DNA from 2 places in the Clostridium omnivorum genome. Region 1 is predicted to be linked to the other one. Evidence: riboswitches for the same ligand, from Rfam matches in the RefSeq annotation. Region 1 holds a riboswitch; the other holds the start of a gene.
The links. A riboswitch is a leader RNA that binds a small molecule or an ion and turns the genes downstream of it on or off. The one in region 1 is predicted to bind glycine.
Positions count from the first base shown of each region.

Region 1 (8,803 bases):
TAATGACCTAATGAATTCGGAAGGAAAGTCGTACAACAATTTAGAATTGGATTTCCATATAAAAAACAATATTATTAAATGCATAATAAATGCTGTACCAATGCAAGCTGGCAATAAGTCTGTGGGTATAGTAATAACGTTTAGAGAAGCACAGTATGTTCACAGATTAGTAAATCAGATGGTGGGATATAAGGCTTCCTACAAATTTGAGGATTTCATTACTGAAAATAATCGAATGAAGGATATTATTAAGTATGCAGAAAAAGCTGCTAAAAGTGATTGCAATATACTTATTGAAGGTGAAAGCGGAACTGGAAAAGAAGTTATTGCACAGTCCATTCATAATTCCAGCAAAAGATATTTTGGCCCTTTTGTAGCAGTTAACTGTGCTTCTATACCGAGGGAACTGGTAGAGAGTGAATTATTTGGATATGATCGCGGTGCATTTACTGGAGCGAGTAAAGAGGGACACCCAGGAAAGTTTGAGTTAGCTGATGGAGGAACTATCTTTTTAGATGAAATTGGTGAATTACCTTTAGATATTCAATCAAAGCTGCTAAGAGTGCTTGATAATAATAGAATTTCAAGAGTAGGAGGAACTTACGAGAAACAATTAGATGTAAGAGTGATTTGTGCAACAAATAGAGACCTAAAGGAAGAAATTAAAAATAGAAGCTTTAGGGAGGATTTGTTCTATAGATTGAATGTAGTTAACATTAAAACAATACCTCTAAGAGATAGAAAAGATGATATAGAAGCTATAACTTATAACTTTATTAGTAAGTTAAATCTAAAGAATGAAAATAAGGATAAAAGGCTGAATTCAGATTATATAAACCATCTTAAGGCTTATGAGTGGCCGGGTAATGTTAGAGAATTAAGGAATGTGGTAGAAAGAGATTACTATTTAAGTGAATCTGTAGATATCTTATCTCCTACCCAGCTTGAAAAAAGTATTCAGTTAAATAGTGAAGAAGCTGAAGAGCAAGGTGTTATTACTATGCAGGTGCTAGAAAGAGAAAACATAGAAAAGGCTCTGCAGTGTTGTAAAGGAAATATAGTTGCAGCAGCAAAGCAGCTAAATATAAGCAGAGCTACTTTGTATAGAAAGATTAAAAAATATAATATTAACAATGTTTAAATATTAGTGTGTCATTTTGAGAGTGATAATTTGTAAAGTCTCAAAATGACACACTAATTTTTGTATCATTTTGAGACTGCTTTTTTGTAATTGCCTATATTCCATAAGAAAATGTTTGGCATGAATGTTGCTTTATAAAAATGTGAAGAAATTAACAACGATGTTAATTAAATAACATGATGGAGGAATATTTATGAAAGCAGCATTATGGTATGGAAAAAGAGATGTAAGAGTAGAAGAAATTGAAAATCCTAAAGTTTTACCAGGTACAGTTAAAATTAAAGTTAAATGGTGTGGAATATGCGGATCGGATCTTCACGAGTATTTAGGAGGTCCTATATTCATTCCAGTAGGACAACCTCACCCTTTAAGTAAAAATACAGCTCCTGTAGTACTAGGACATGAGTTTTCTGGAGAGGTAGTAGAAGTTGGCAAGGGAGCAGATAAGTTTAAAGTAGGGGATAGAGTTACTGTAGAGCCTATTGTAGCCTGTGGAAAATGTCCAGCCTGCAGAGAAGGAAAGTATAATCTATGTTCATCCTTAGGATTCCATGGATTATGTGGCAGCGGAGGAGGACTTGCTGAATACACTGTGTTCTCAGAAGAGTTTGTACACAAAATACCAGATAATATGTCTTATGAACAAGCTGCTCTTATAGAGCCAATGGCAGTGGCACTTCACTCTATAAGAATGGCAAATTTTAAAACTGGAGATACAGCAATAGTTTTGGGTTCCGGGCCAATAGGACTTGCGACAATTGAATGTTTAAAGGCTGCTGGTGCAAAGCTAGTAGTAGTTCTACAGAGAAAATCAATAAGACAAGAATATGCAAAAAGAGCAGGCGCAGATTTAGTACTAGATCCAAACCAAGTAGATATAGTTGAAGAGGTTAAAAAATATACTGACGGAGTTGGAGTTGATGCAGCTTTTGAAACAACAGGAGCTCAAATTGGTTTTGATATTGGATTAAGCAGTTTAAAATATGAAGGAACTTTGGTAGTAACTAGCATTTGGGAGGAAGGGGTTAGCTTTAATCCTAATGTGCTTGTATTTACAGAAAAGAAGATAGTTGGAACTTTAGCATATAGACATGAATTTCCTGCTACTATAGCTCAAATGAGTGATGGCAGAATAAAGGCTGAGGGTTATATAACTGAAAGAATACTGTTAGACGATATTGTAGAAAAAGGCTTTGGTGCTCTAACAGGACCAGAAAAGAAAAAGCATGTAAAAATACTTGTGACACCAGATAAATCACTTTTATAATAATATGATTTTTTATAGTAACACTTTTTAGTGAATTCAAATATAAAATATTTGAATAGATAATTGACAAAAAAAAATACTATACCTATAATTGAAATGTATAGTAATGCAAATGATTACTGTAAAAAACTTCATATTGGTGAATGATAATTATTGGAGATATCCTATTAAGGATAACCGTAGGAGAAAGGAATAAAACAAGCTTTATGTTTATTCTGAAGCTCTCAGGTTTTTTACAATAATTTGACACGCCCCTGGAGAGACCACTTAAATGTGGCATCAAAGGAGTAACTTGATTTATTAAGGAAGCTTTCAGATAAAAGGACAGGGTGTAAAAGGCGGTATTTTTCTACGCTTTTTACGCCTTGTTCTTTTGTTTTGCACAAGTATCAATGATTAAAAGCTTTAAAATCATGGAAATGGCACGGTTAAGTTGCCCCGTGTTCCAAGTTATAAGGAGGATGACTATGTATAAAATAGTAGGAAAGAGATTATTAGCACCACAGATTTACTTAATGGATGTAGAAGCGCCAAGAGTAGCAAAGTCAGCAAATCCAGGGCAGTTCTTAATAGTTAAAATGGATGAAAAAGGTGAAAGAATTCCACTAACTATTTGTGACTATGATGAAGAAAAAGGCACAGTAACAATTGTTTTTCAAACTCTAGGAACATCAACTAAGCAGATGGCAAACTATGAAGTAGGGGATTATTTTTCTGATTTTGTTGGACCACTAGGCCAGCCATCAGAAATGGTACACGAAAATTTGGAAGATTTGAAGGATAAGAATGTGATATTCATAGCAGGAGGAGTAGGTACTGCTCCAGTATATCCTCAGGTTAAATGGCTTCACCAAAGAGGAATTAATGCAGATGTTATTATAGGAGCTAAATCAAAGGAATACGTTATTCTAGAAGAAGAAATGAAAGCAGCTGCAGGCAATTTATATGTAGCTACTGATGATGGTTCCTATGGCTTTAAAGGCATGGTAACTAATCTTTTAGAAAAACTAGTTAAAGAAGAAGGAAAGAAGTATGATTTAGTAGTAGCTATAGGGCCTATGATAATGATGAAATTTGTAGCAAAGCTTACTAAAGAGTTAGAAATTCATACTATAGTAAGCATGAATCCAATAATGGTAGATGGAACAGGAATGTGCGGAGCATGCAGGGTAACTGTTGGAGGCGAAACTAAATTTGCCTGTGTAGATGGTCCTGAATTTGACGGACACCTTATAGATTTTGACGAAGCTATGAGAAGACAAGCAATGTATAAAACTGAAGAAGCAAAGAAGCAGTACAGAGAACAGGAAAAGCATGAAGGACATGAAGGTGGCTGTGGTTGCTGCGGCAAATAGTTAAATATTTATATATAAGAATTTAATTAGTTAAGAAATATTCTAATGCTAAGAGTTGGAAAATGTTAGAGAAATAGCAGGAGGTTATTATTGATGGATAGAATGAAAAGAACACCCATAGCAGAGCAAGATCCCAAAGTAAGAGCTACAAACTTTAAAGAGGTTTGTTTAGGATATACAGAAGAAGAAGCAAAGCAGGAAGCAGCTAGATGTTTAAATTGTAAAAAGCCATTGTGTGTTACTGAGTGCCCTGTAACTATATCAATACCTAAGTTTATTGAGCAGGTTAAGGAAGGTAATTTTGAAGAGGCAGCAAAAATTATATCAAAATCTAGTGCGCTGCCAGCAGTATGTGGAAGAGTATGCCCACAAGAAGTTCAATGTGAAGGAAAGTGTATACTAGGCATAAAAGGAGAACCTATAGCTATAGGAAAGCTTGAAAGATTTGTTGCTGACTGGTCAAGAGAGCACAATGTTGATTTGTCAGAAGCTGCAGAAAAGAAGGGCAAAAAGGTAGCCGTTATAGGCAGTGGTCCTGCAGGACTTACCTGTGCAGGAGATTTAGCTAGAATGGGCTATGATATAACTATATTTGAAGCTCTTCATGAACCAGGCGGAGTATTAGTATATGGAATTCCAGAGTTTAGACTTCCAAAGGATTCAGTAGTAAAGCATGAAATAGAAAATGTTAAAAAGCTGGGCGTAAAAATAGAAACTAACGTAATCATAGGAAGAACTATAACTATAGATCAGCTTTTAGAAGAAGAGGGCTTTGATGCAATATTTATAGGTTCAGGAGCAGGACTTCCTAAGTTCATGGGAATACCAGGAGAGAACTCAAATGGAGTATTTTCAGCTAATGAATTCCTAACAAGAAATAACTTGATGAAAGCCTTCAAGGAAGAATATGCAACACCAATAAGAGTAGGTGAAAAGGTAGCTGTAGTTGGTGGAGGAAATGTAGCAATGGATGCTGCAAGAACAGCGTTAAGACTTGGAGCAGAAGTGCATGTAGTTTATAGACGTTCAGAAGAAGAGCTTCCAGCAAGAGTAGAAGAAGTACACCATGCAAAGGAAGAAGGAGTAATCTTCGATATGCTTACAAACCCAACAGAGATACTAGCAGATGAAAAGGGCTGGGTAAAGGGCATGAAGTGTGTAAAAATGGAGCTTGGCGAGCCAGATGCTTCAGGAAGAAGAAGACCAGTAGAGGTTAAGGATTCTGAGTTTGTAATGGAGCTAGATACAGTAATAATGTCACTTGGAACTTCACCAAACCCATTAATATCAACAACTACAAAGGGTTTAAGTGTGGATAAGAGAAAATGTATAATAGCACAGGAAGAAACAGGAGAAACCACAAAAGAAAAAGTATATGCTGGAGGGGATGCTGTAACAGGCGCAGCTACAGTTATACTTGCCATGGGAGCAGGAAAAAAGGCTGCCAAGGCCATTGATGAATTCTTAAGCAAATAAGTTATAGAAAGCACAGTATTAGTCGTAGATTAAATACTGTGCTTTTTTATTTGGTTTGTAGAATAAAAGGAGGTGAAATAATATATTGCCTTTATGGCAATGAAAATTTTGGTACTACTAGGAATTCTAAAGGTAGACTTGCGAAACAAACCTATTAGGGGTCTTGTGGTAAATTACTTGAATTTGCATCAAGCTGCTAAATGGAAATTCCTATGACTGATTTTTTCTATAAAGAATTGAGAAAAAGAACTAGAAAATAAGATAGTGTTATATTTGACTTAAGCTAAACGGAACATTTGAGGGGTATAATAAGAAATATAAATTTTGTAAGAGTAACATAAAACGCAAATAATTTTTGTGGTAGTTAATAGTATTATTCAATAGTGATAAGATTAAAGTTAAATCAGGAGAGTGGATGAAAATACTATGTTCAATAGGTTCTGAAAAAGAGCATCAAGTAATAAATGTATTCAAAAATCACAAGATTGTTGAATAGACAGGTAATGGGAACCTACATTTTTAATTATGAGCCTAGTAGAAAGCTTAAAACTTAGGGATTAGGCATACTATAGCTCATATTAATTTATTGTGAAAATTCCTAAGGGGGTGGCGGAGCTATCCCTCTATTTATTTAATGTATATATCAGTTCACTAATAGTAGCAATGCAATACTTATTTGATATGCCATAACTTAGGTGTTATGATACAATAATATAAGAAATAAATCCCTGTAGTTACATTATTAGTAGTTATTAAACAATGCCTATAATAAGATAATGGAGATGAGTATATGGCAAGCAAGTTAAGCTTAGAGTTAAAAAATATACTTGGAAAGGGTGCATTTTCTGAGATTGGACATCCAACCGGATTTTACTGGAATAGGGATAGAACAAGGTTTGCCATAGCAAGCTCTTTTGGCTATATTCAGTGGTCAGCCAGAGGAATGACTACGAGGATGCGATTAAGATATAGAGTTAGTATATATGAAACTAAGAATATAAAAAGATTAGCAGTATTGGATGATTTACATTATCCAATTAATGATATAGCATTTCATCAACATTTAAATCTAGTAGCTATTGCAACGGGGTGTTATGATGGAGGATACTTTTTCGAAGGTGATTTAGTTGCGTGGGACTATAAGGATAATAAACATAGATCACTTCTCCAGGAATCTCGAGAGGTAGTTAAGTGTAGCTTTGAGGATGAGGGGGATACACTAAGCTTTATAATCAAGCCAGCAACCGAGGAAGATGAGGATGGGAATAGCATCGAAGATAAACTTTATGGGTATAAAACCAATAAGTATCTAGAGGGTAAAATAATATTAGAAGAGTCGGCAGAAATTACTTTAGATGAGGCAAAGGATTATGAGAAAGTGGCAATTATGAATGCCCTTGAAATTGAAAAGTTATTAAAGACACTCGCCTTAGAAAATAACAATTATTATGAGGAGAGAATGCTAATATGGGATTTAATATGGAGAAATTCAGATGAAATAATCTGCACAGGAAGTAAGTTTGCTCTAGAGTTATGGAATACGAGGGGAGAAAAGAAATTACACATTGATGAAGTTGAGAATGGTGTACAGCTATTTATGGTACCTAATGGAGAAAAAGTGCTGATAAACGTAAATAACTATAATAATTTATTAGACATGAAATTATCTCAAGGGTCAAGTATACATGAAGTTGAGATTGAATCTAGAAAGCTGACAAAGAGAGTATCAAAGGATTATCCTCTTAGTTTAAGTTTATCATCAGAAGGGTACTTTCTTGCGAGAAATTGTGATTGCATGCGAAGTAAGAAGAAAAGCGTAGCAAGTGACTTCATTCTTGATAACAATTTAAATCAAATTGAAAGTTATTATTTTGGATACTATGATTTTATTAATAACTATATACAGATTAATGGAAAGCCAGAATTGTTTTTTATTCAGGGTACCCCAAAAGAGAGTCACGAAAATCAGTGGGTATGTACTATAAATCCTATAACTAAAATTATAAGAAGGCTTTTTCCTTTAGAATGGAATGAAAAACGTAACTATCACCTATTTAGTGATGGAGGATGCTATTGTGAAGATGAGTTAGGAGAAGCTTTAGTTCTAGCTACAAGAATTTACAATGGACGTGGCAATGGGGATACAATTCTAATGAGGAGAGATCTTAAAAAGGGCAATCTAACTTGGGAGGCTATTTTTAAGAGCCAAATTACAGCGCTTGTTTTTAGTAAGGAACATTCATCCATTATATTTGCACTAAGTGAAGGAAAGATAGGAGCAATATCCAGTATTAATGGGCTGATTGAGTTTATGGACGAAGTTACTATAGATGGAGTTCCAAGTGTAATAATGTCCTTAAGTTATTATAATGGGAACATTGCAGGCGGAACTGTAGATGGAATGATAATGCATTATAAGATATGAATATGGAGTTGGGTAAAATGAGAGAACAGAGAGCTATAATAATACCTATTAACGTGTGGCAAGATCCACAAGGTGATATTGTGTTAAATACGTCCGAAAGAGAATGCATGGTATTCTTTGGGTGCTGGGATGAACAAGGTGATCCAGCTAATTATCTGGGAAAAATATCATTTAAGAACTGTTGGGCTTCTAAATATACGCATTCACAGTTCCTACCATATAAAATTTATGGAGACAAAGCTCATTCGTACATATTAAAGATAGAAAACTCTACATGGTTGAGAGACTTAATCGATGAAAAAAGAGGATTATATCCTGGTGATATTCATATTGGGCTTTCATGGAATAAGAAAGAGTATATTCATTTTGTAGTTCAGGGGTAATGCTTACATAGATATTATCGCTACAGAATTTAATATAGAGATTATTCCTAGAGAGCGTGCTGGAAATTTAGTTAGATTAATTGATGAGGCATAGTTGTATTTATAACAAATATTATAGGAGAGTAGGAAATGAAGGAAACTAGTATTTATGTGAAAAAGTTGATAGGGATAGAAAATTTAAATAACATAAAGGCTGAAGAGATACTTGAGCAAGTAAGTACCAATTTATATGAAAAGAGCAATTATCAAATTAGAGATAATGATATATTTGATAATTTGCCAATAATCATAAAAGATACTATTCTACTAATTGATTTTGATACTGAACTCAATATGAACGGTATTTTAGGCTTTTTAGAAAACTCAACCGGATTATATCTAGATGACACTATGGAAGCCTTAGAAAGAATAGGAGCAACTGAAGATTATGAAATATTAAGAGAGATAAAAGGTATAATGCTTAGATATAACCTCGATACGAAAAAGATGCGAAGCAATGTTAATAAAGGAATAGAGCATGAAATAACAAATTTTTTGAGAACTCATGGACAGGAATATCATCAAATGGCAGAAGAAATAAGCATTGCTGCAGATGATTTATATCTTTATCATAATGAACGAAATATATTTAAAAATTTGACTGTATATGTGGATTTGAATAAAGATAACCTGATAAATGAGATATCGAAATAAGAAAACTTGCAAGTTTTTTGTCTAGATAATTGGATAAGATAGGATTACCATATAATTGGTGAT
Region 1 is NZ_BRXR01000001.1:367,502-376,304, reverse strand. It holds gene bsdE14_RS01735 (sigma-54-dependent Fis family transcriptional regulator) at 1-1,141, shown strand, start outside; gene bsdE14_RS01730 (2,3-butanediol dehydrogenase) at 1,335-2,408, shown strand; glycine riboswitch at 2,653-2,746, shown strand; gene bsdE14_RS01725 (sulfide/dihydroorotate dehydrogenase-like FAD/NAD-binding protein) at 2,876-3,763, shown strand; gene gltA (NADPH-dependent glutamate synthase) at 3,857-5,239, shown strand; gene bsdE14_RS01715 (hypothetical protein) at 6,030-7,664, shown strand; gene bsdE14_RS01710 (hypothetical protein) at 7,661-8,047, shown strand; gene bsdE14_RS01705 (DMP19 family protein) at 8,177-8,740, shown strand.

Region 2 (8,803 bases), 140 kb from region 1:
AGGATTCAACTTTCTATTTTTCTACTACAAAGGGAAGCGAAATATATACAGATGTGCAATATAAACCAGGAGATTTTGTAGTTTTTGGACGAGAATCTGCTGGCCTTCCTGATAGAATTAGAAATAGCAATACTGAAAATTTAATAAGAGTGCCTATGCTAGAAACCAGCACTAGATCATTAAATCTCTCAAACACTGTAGCAATACTTGCATATGAAGCACTACGCCAGATGAATTTTCCAAACATGAAATAGAGGGGGATGAATGAGTGGAGAAGATTAAGATTATAACGGACAGCACAGCGGATTTACCAAAAGGACTTGTGGACAAATATGATATTGAAGTATTACCGCTTGTAGTGTCCTTTGGTGATGAAAGTTATTTAGATGGTATTGATATAAACTTCAAAGAACTTATAGCTAAAATGAATCAGAGTGATATATTTCCTACTACGTCACAGATAAATCCAAACAGGTTTTATGATGTATATAAGAAATATTTAGAAGAAGGATATAAAATCTTATCCATTCATATATCCTCTAAGATGAGCGGCACATTTCAATCTGCATGTATCGCAAGAGATATGCTTGAAACTAGTGATATAACAGTAATTGATAGTGTAAATGTTACTTCAGGACTTGGCTTAATTGTTTTAAAAGCATGCAGGCTTAAAGGTGAGGGGAAGAATATAGAAGCTATTGAAGATGAAATTAAGAGGGATATTCCTCATGTTAAAAGTGCATTAGCGTTTGAAAGCTTAGAGAATTTGGTTAGGGGTGGAAGACTCTCTAAGACGGTTAGTGTTATAGGAAGTGCATTAGGAATAAGACTTATACTTGAAGTGAAAAATGGAGAAATAGCTGTTATGGATAAGGTTAGGGGAACTAAAAAGGCTATTAGAACATTAATTGATTATGTTCATGAAAAAAGAATTAAGCAAGGGGAATTTTGCATGGTTTTAAATGCAGAAAATCAAGAAATATTAGAGGCTTTAAGAGAAAACATGTTACACAATAGACAGGAGTTTATTGAAGCTGAGGTAGGCTGCGTAGTAGGAACTCATTCAGGCACAAGGGCTGCTGGTGTTTTTTTTATAGAGGAATACTAAAAGTGAATTAATGGCTTCAAAAAAGTTAAAAATTTAACATAAATATTTCATAAACCAGTAGAAATATTTCTAATAATGTTATATAATGATAGTGAAAAGGATAACATTTAATTAATTCAGATTTTTTAAATTAATAATGATATGGATGATATTATCGGGAGAGGGTCTTTTAATGGACGGCCGAAGGAATAAGCTCAACTAGCCGAGTTGTGTGAATCTCTCAGGCAAAAGTACCGATAATGGACATACCTCTGGAAAGCTAATGAAGCACCGAAGGAGTAAATCTCTCAGGTTAACAAGACAGAGTACAAGGGCTATATTGCCTTTGCATTCTGTTTTTTTATTTTCAAAAAAGTTCCTAATTTGCACTGCTGTTTACAGAAAAACAAGAAAATTCTTTATGGACAAGGAGAAGACTCATGATAGAACCTATGATAATAATTACTAACAATCCAATGGCAAAGGATAAATTTGCACAAAATTGTACAGTTGAATACATTGAAAAAAATGTAATGGAAGTATACAAAAAAGTTAGGGATTATGTTCATAAAGGACACAGAGTATTAACTCACCCGCTAATGAGTAGTATAAAACCGAATGAAATTCCTTATAGAACGGTTATTATATCCAAAAATGCGGATAATACTATTGATGACTTTTCTTTAAACATAATTGAAGAAAGCATAAGTGCTTTAGAAAAATTTTTAAGAGATTTTTCAGTTCCAAATTGGAACGAAAGAGTATTAGAGGACTTTAAACTTATTGATTATGATTTAATATACAATGTATTAAAATAACATTAGAAAATGAGGAGGAATAACTATGGCTCACATTTATGACACCATAATAATTGGCGGAGGACCTGGTGGTTTAGCAGCAGGACTTTATGCTGCAAGATCAAAAATGGATACTCTTTTAATAGAAAGAGGAAAATTTGGAGGTCAGACAGCTACTACTGATGAATTAGAGAACTATCCAGGATCTATAGAAGATTGTACTGGACCATCTCTAATAGAAAGAATGAGAAAACAAGCAGAAGAATTTGGAACTGCATTTGTAAAGGATGAAATAACAGAAGTTGATTTCTCAGGCAAGATTAAGAAGGTAGTTGGAAAGAAAGAAACTTATGAAGCTAAGACTATAATAATAGCTACTGGAGCTTATCCAAGACTTGCTGGTTTTAAAAATGAATTAGAGCTTAGAGGTAAGGGAGTTTCCTACTGTGCAACTTGCGATGCAGATTTCTTTACTGAATTGGATGTAGCAGTTGTAGGCGGAGGAGATTCCGCATTAACTGAATCTCTATATCTAACTAAATTTGCTGAAAATGTTACTGTAATTCATAGAAGAGATCAATTTAGAGGAGCTAAGTCAATTCAAGATAAAGTTCTTAGCAATCCAAAAATAAAAGTTATATATGATTCCGTAGTTGATGAAGCTAAGGGAGATGAAATATTAGAAGGTCTTGTACTTAGAAATGTTAAGACTGGTGAAGCTAGTGATTTAAAGGTAGATGGATGCTTTGTATTCGTAGGATATCTTCCAATTACAGAACTATTTACTGGAAAGATTAATCTTGATGAAACTGGATACATTATTACTGATGAAGATATGAGAACTAATATACCTGGAGTATTTGCTGCAGGAGATGTTAGAAGAAAATCTCTAAGACAAGTAATTACAGCTTCAGCTGACGGTGCAATTGCAGCTACAACTGCTGAACACTATATAGAAAATGAATTTAATGAGGCTTAATTCATAAATAGGTTGCATTAAATTTATATATACTATTTTTTAATAAAGGTTTAGTTAATCTATTATTAAATGGAGGGAAAGAAAATGATAGAATTAAATAAGGAAAATTTTGAAGAAGAAGTTATTAATTATACTGAAAAACCTGTATTTGTAGACTTCTGGGGAGATAAGTGTGAAATATGTAAAGAACTTATGCCTGGAGTACATGAATTAGAACACAAATATGGCGACAAAATAAAGTTTGCTAGTTTAAATATTGGTGTTGCTAGAAGAGTTGCTATAGCTCAAAGAGTTTTAGGACTTCCAACTATGATAATATACAAAAATGGAGAAAAAATTGATACTGTAACTCCAGATAAAATCAGTACTTTAGAAGATGTAGAAATCTTCATAAAGAAAACTTACGACGTTCTTTAAGAATAGAAAGTGGAAAATTCACCGCACTGCTTTTTCCACTAAATTACTAAAGTAATTACAACTACAAAAGTAGTTGAAAATTATAAACAAAAATTATAGGGAGGTGACCGCTTTGCGTCTAGAACTTGGAAAAATATATATAAAGGATATCCAGTTTGCAGCTGCAACAAAGGTTGAAAATGGAGTGCTTTATATAAACAAAGAAGAGTTATTAAAGGAAATTGGCGGAGATGAAAGATTACAATCCATCGATGTAGATTTGGCAAAGCCTGGTGAGGAGACAAGAATAATTCCAGTAAAAGATGTAATTGAACCAAGAGTTAAAGTTGAAGGAAAGGGTGGCATATTCCCTGGATTCATTAACAAGGTTGATACAGTTGGTTCAGGAAGAACTCATGTTTTAAAGGGAGCAGCTGTTGTTACTACTGGTAAAATAGTTGGTTTCCAAGAAGGTATTATTGACATGAGTGGTGAAGGAGCAAGATATACTCCATTCTCTAAGACTAACAATGTTGTTATTATCTGTGAACCAAAAGATGGAGTTCTACAACATGAACATGAAGAAGCAGTAAGAATAGTTGGATTTAAAGCTGCTACTTATCTTGGAAAAGCTGGTAAGGATATTCAGCCAGATGAAGTTAAAACATATGAGACATTGCCATTACTTGAACAAGTTAAGCAATATCCAGACCTTCCAAAGGTAGTTTATGTTTATATGCTTCAAACTCAAGGTCTTCTTCACGACACTTATGTTTATGGAGTAGATGCTAAGAAGATAATACCAACATTTATATATCCAACAGAAGTATTTGATGGTGCTATAGTTAGTGGAAACTGTGTTTCAGCTTGCGATAAGAACCCATCATATGTTCATATGAATCACCCAGTAATTGAAGATTTATATGAAAGACACGGAAAGGATTATAACTTCCTTGGCTGTGTAATAACAAACGAAAATGTTTACCTTGCTGATAAGCAAAGATCTTCAGATATGACTGCTAAACTTGTAGAATTCTTAGGAGCAGATGCAGTTATAGTTTCAGAAGAAGGCTTTGGTAATCCTGATGCAGACCTAGTTATGAACTGCAACAAGATTACAGATAAGGGAATAAAGACTGTTCTAATAACTGATGAATATGCTGGTAGAGATGGAAGTTCTCAATCACTAGCTGACTCAACTCCAAAGGGAGATGCAGTAGTAACAGGAGGAAATGCTAATGAAGTTGTTACACTTCCTGTAATGAAGAAAGTTATAGGACACCCAGAAGCAGCTAACATAATCGCTGGAGGTTATGTAGGAAGCTTAAGAGAAGATGGATCTATAAATGCAGAAATTCAAGTTATTACAGGAGCTACTAGTGAAGTAGGATTTAACTACTTAACTGCTAGAGGATTCTAATAACAAAAAAGATTTTAATAACGGTAATATACATCAAATAGAATTTATTGAAAGGAAGGATATTATGTTAAAGGATAAAAAAGTTATCGCAATTGGCGATAGAGATGGTATACCAGGACCAGCTATTGAAGAATGTGCTAAATCCGCTGGTGCTGAAGTAGTATTCGCTTCAACAGAATGCTTCGTTTGAACAGCTGCAGGTGCTATGGATCTGGAGATCCAACAAAGAGTTAAAGACATTACTGAAAAGTATGGTGCAGAAAATGTAGTTGTTTTAATAGGTGGAGCTGAAGCAGAAGCTTCAGGACTATCAGCTGAGACAGTAACTGCTGGAGACCCAACTTTTGCAGGACCACTAGCAGGAGTTTCACTAGGCCTTGCAGTGTATCATGTAGTTGAGCCAGAAGTTAAGGAAGATTTTGATGCAGCTGTATATGATGAGCAGTGCGGAATGATGGAAATGGTTCTAGACGTAGACGCTATAATAAGTGAAGTTAAGAACGTAAGAGATCAGTATTCACAATACAAATAAAAAAAATACTCCGAGAGGGGGGAGCACACTTGATACGTGTCGTTCACTATATTAACCAATTTTACGCCGGTATCGGTGGAGAAGAAAAAGCAGATATAAAGCCAGAAGTTAGAGAAGGATTCGTAGGACCAGGTATGGGACTTAATGGTCTTTTAAAAGCTCAAGGCATTGAGATAGTTGCTACAGTTATATGCGGAGACTCATATTTCAATGAAAATATGGATCAAGCTAAGGCTGAAGTAATAGAAATGATAAAGGGTTACAACCCAGACCTATTTATAGCAGGACCTGCATTTAACGCAGGAAGATATGGTGTTGCTTGTGGAGCTATTGCTACAGCAGTACAAGAAACTCTAAATATACCAGCATTAACTGCTATGTATATAGAAAATCCAGGTGCTGATATGTACAAGAAATTTGTATATATTGTTGAAACTAAAAACAGTGCTGTAGGTATGAGAGACGCTCTTCCTAAGATAGCTAAACTTGCAGTTAAGCTAGCTAAGGGTGAAGCAATAGGAGCTCCTGCTGAAGAAGGATACATTGAAAGAGGAATAAGAAAGAATTTCTTTGCTACTGAAAGAGGATCAAAAAGAGCAGTTGACATGCTTGTTAAAAAGCTTAAGGGTGAAGAATTCGTTACTGAGTTTAAAATGCCAGTATTCGATAGAGTAGAACCAAACCCACCAGTAGCTGATATTACTAAGGCTAAAATAGCTATAGTAACTTCAGGTGGTACAGTTCCAAAGGGAAACCCAGATCATATAGAATCCTCCAGTGCATCTAAGTTTGGTAAGTATGATATTGAAGGAGTTAATGATTTAACTTCTGAAACTTATGAAACAGCACACGGTGGATATGACCCAACTTATGCTAATGCTGATAATGATAGAGTTATACCAGTAGACGTATTAAGAGAATTTGAAAAAGAAGGAAAGATTGGTTCCCTTCACAGATACTTTTATAGTACAGTTGGTAATGGTACAGCTGTTGCATCATCAAAGAAGTTTGGAGAGCAAATTGCTAAAGAACTTATTGCAGATGGAGTTACTGCAGTTATATTAACGTCCACATGAGGAACTTGTACTCGTTGCGGTGCAACGCTTGTTAAAGAAATAGAAAGAGCAGGTCTTCCTGTTGTTCATATGTGTACAGTAGTTCCAATATCTCTAACAGTTGGTGCTAACAGAATAGTTCCAACAATTGCTATACCTCACCCACTTGGAAACCCAAGCTTAGATAAGAAGGATGAGTATGCTTTAAGAAAGAGATTAGTTGAAAAAGCTCTTAGAGCACTTGAAACTCCAGTTGAAGGACAAAAGGTGTTTGAAGACTAGTAAAGGTTAATTAAAAATATAAATAAAGTAAAAAGTGGAGAAGTGGGGAAATGACATAATTTAATTCTCCTAATTCTCCATTTTTTATAGATAAAAAACAGAGATGACAAGATTAAATATTTATATATATCAATATTTAAAGAGACATACAAAAAAGTTATGCCTCTATAAGGAATAAGGAGGGCAAAATATGAGTTTCCCAGTTATTAAAAAAGCATCTTATATCCTAGTTAATACACCAGATATGATAACTCATAATGGTACAACTCAAACATTAGAAAGAGAAACTAACCCAGATTCAGAATACTTAAAGCAAATACCAGAACATTTAAGAAGTTTTGAAGAAGTTGTAGGTTATGCTCCTAATCAAACTTACATTGGAAACATGACACCTGAAGAATTGAATGTTAGAAAAAGACCATGGCATAATGAAAATGTAGAAGGTGCAAACAGATTCGGTAAATTTGGAGAAATAATGCCACAAGACGAGTTTTATGGACTTATGAAGCTTTCTGATGTTTTTGACTTAGTAAAGCTTGAAAAAGAATTTACTGACAGAGTAAAAGCTAAGTTTGATGCACATCCTGTATTAAAGACAAAAGTTGAAGCTTTAGGTGAAGGTGAAGCTGCTGAGAATATTGCAGCACTTGTTGAAAATCACTTAGCTGAAGGATTATATGAAGGCGAAAAATTAGTTGGATGTGTAAGAAGAGCGCATGAATTTGATAAGAATCTTTCATCACATATAATGGTGGAAAATTTAGCTGTAAAGGCATCAGGAGTACTTGCTCTTATGCATTTAGTAAATGATCCAGAAATTAATGTTGATGAAATTGAATATATAATTGAGTGCTCAGAAGAAGCTATTGGTGATATGAACCAAAGAGGCGGCGGAAACATAGCTAAGTCAATTGGAGAAGTTGCTGGCCTTAAAGCTGCAACTGGTGCTGATATGAGAGGCTTCTGTGCTGGCCCAACCCACGCACTTATAACAGCTGCTTCATTAGTTAAATCAGGGATTTACAAGAGTGTTGTAGTTGTGGCTGGAGGAGCTACTGCAAAGCTTGGTATGAATGGAAAAGACCACGTAAAAAAAGGACTTCCAGTACTTGAAGACTGCTTAGGAGGATTTGCAATCCTAGTTACTGAAAATGATGGCATAAATCCAATATTAAGAACTGATGTAATAGGAAGACATACAATTGGACATGGAGCTTCACCACAAGCAGTATTAGAAGCATTAGTACTTGATCCACTAGATAAAAATGGACTAAAGATTACTGATATCAATAAGTTTGCTCCAGAAATGCAAACTCCTGATATAACTGAACCAGCAGGTGCTGGAGATGTACCTACTCAAAACTATAAGATGATAGGTGCTCTAGCAGTTAAGAAAGGACAATTAGATAGAAAAGATCTTCCAAGTTTTGTAACTGAACATGGATACCCAGGATTTGCTCCAACTCAAGGACATATTCCATCAGGAGTGCCAATAGTTGGACATGGAAGAGATAAAATGCTTGCTGGTGAAATGGATAACTTTATGATAATAGGTAAAGGAAGCTTATTCCTTGGTAGAATGACTAACCTATTTGATGGAGTTTCAATACTAGTAGAAAAGAATAATGGAAATGCTGAAGCTGCTGAAGGTGCAGGAGTAAGCAAAGATGAAATCAAATTAATGGTAGCAGACGCTATGAAAGATTTTGCTGCTTACTTAACTGATAAAAAGCAGTAGCCTTCCTATAAAAAAAGAGGTGATACAATGGATACAAACATGGCTTCAAAAATGATTGCTGAAGTTTTTAATGAAATTGCTGACGGAATAAAAAGTGGAAGCTTCGGTAAAAAAGTAAGAATAGGATTAACAATATTAGGCTCCGAGCATGGTATTGATGAAATGATAAAAGCAGCAGTAATGGCATCAGAAAAATATGATGATTTTAAAATAGTTTTAATAGGGCCTAAAAATGAGTCAGGACTTGAAACTATTGAAGCAAATACTGCTGAGGAAGGTCATAAACTAATGACTTCGCTTCTAGAAAAAGGCGAATTAGATGGTTGTGTAACTCAGCACTTTGATTTTCCAATAGGAGTGTCTACTGTAGGAAGAGTTGTTACTCCTGCTAGAGGAAAAGATATGATCATTTCTACTACCACTGGTACTACATCAACAAATAGAGTAGAAGGAATGGTTATGAATGCTATATCAGGTATAGCAACTGCTAAAGCACTTGGAATTAAAAATCCAAAGG
Region 2 is NZ_BRXR01000001.1:511,895-520,697, reverse strand. It holds gene trmL (tRNA (uridine(34)/cytosine(34)/5-carboxymethylaminomethyluridine(34)-2'-O)-methyltransferase TrmL) at 1-254, shown strand, start outside; gene bsdE14_RS02345 (DegV family protein) at 269-1,108, shown strand; glycine riboswitch at 1,254-1,354, shown strand; glycine riboswitch at 1,358-1,414, shown strand; gene bsdE14_RS02340 (GrdX family protein) at 1,528-1,905, shown strand; gene trxB (thioredoxin-disulfide reductase) at 1,931-2,863, shown strand; gene bsdE14_RS02330 (thioredoxin family protein) at 2,948-3,280, shown strand; gene bsdE14_RS02325 (glycine/sarcosine/betaine reductase component B subunit) at 3,393-4,679, shown strand; gene grdA (glycine/sarcosine/betaine reductase complex selenoprotein A) at 4,744-5,211, shown strand; gene grdB (glycine reductase complex selenoprotein B) at 5,241-6,548, shown strand; gene grdC (glycine/sarcosine/betaine reductase complex component C subunit beta) at 6,739-8,286, shown strand; gene grdD (glycine/sarcosine/betaine reductase complex component C subunit alpha) at 8,314-8,803, shown strand, end outside.
Region 2: it holds a riboswitch for glycine, as region 1 does, so the genes downstream of both, bsdE14_RS02340 (GrdX family protein) here and bsdE14_RS01725 (sulfide/dihydroorotate dehydrogenase-like FAD/NAD-binding protein) in region 1, are expected to answer to the same signal.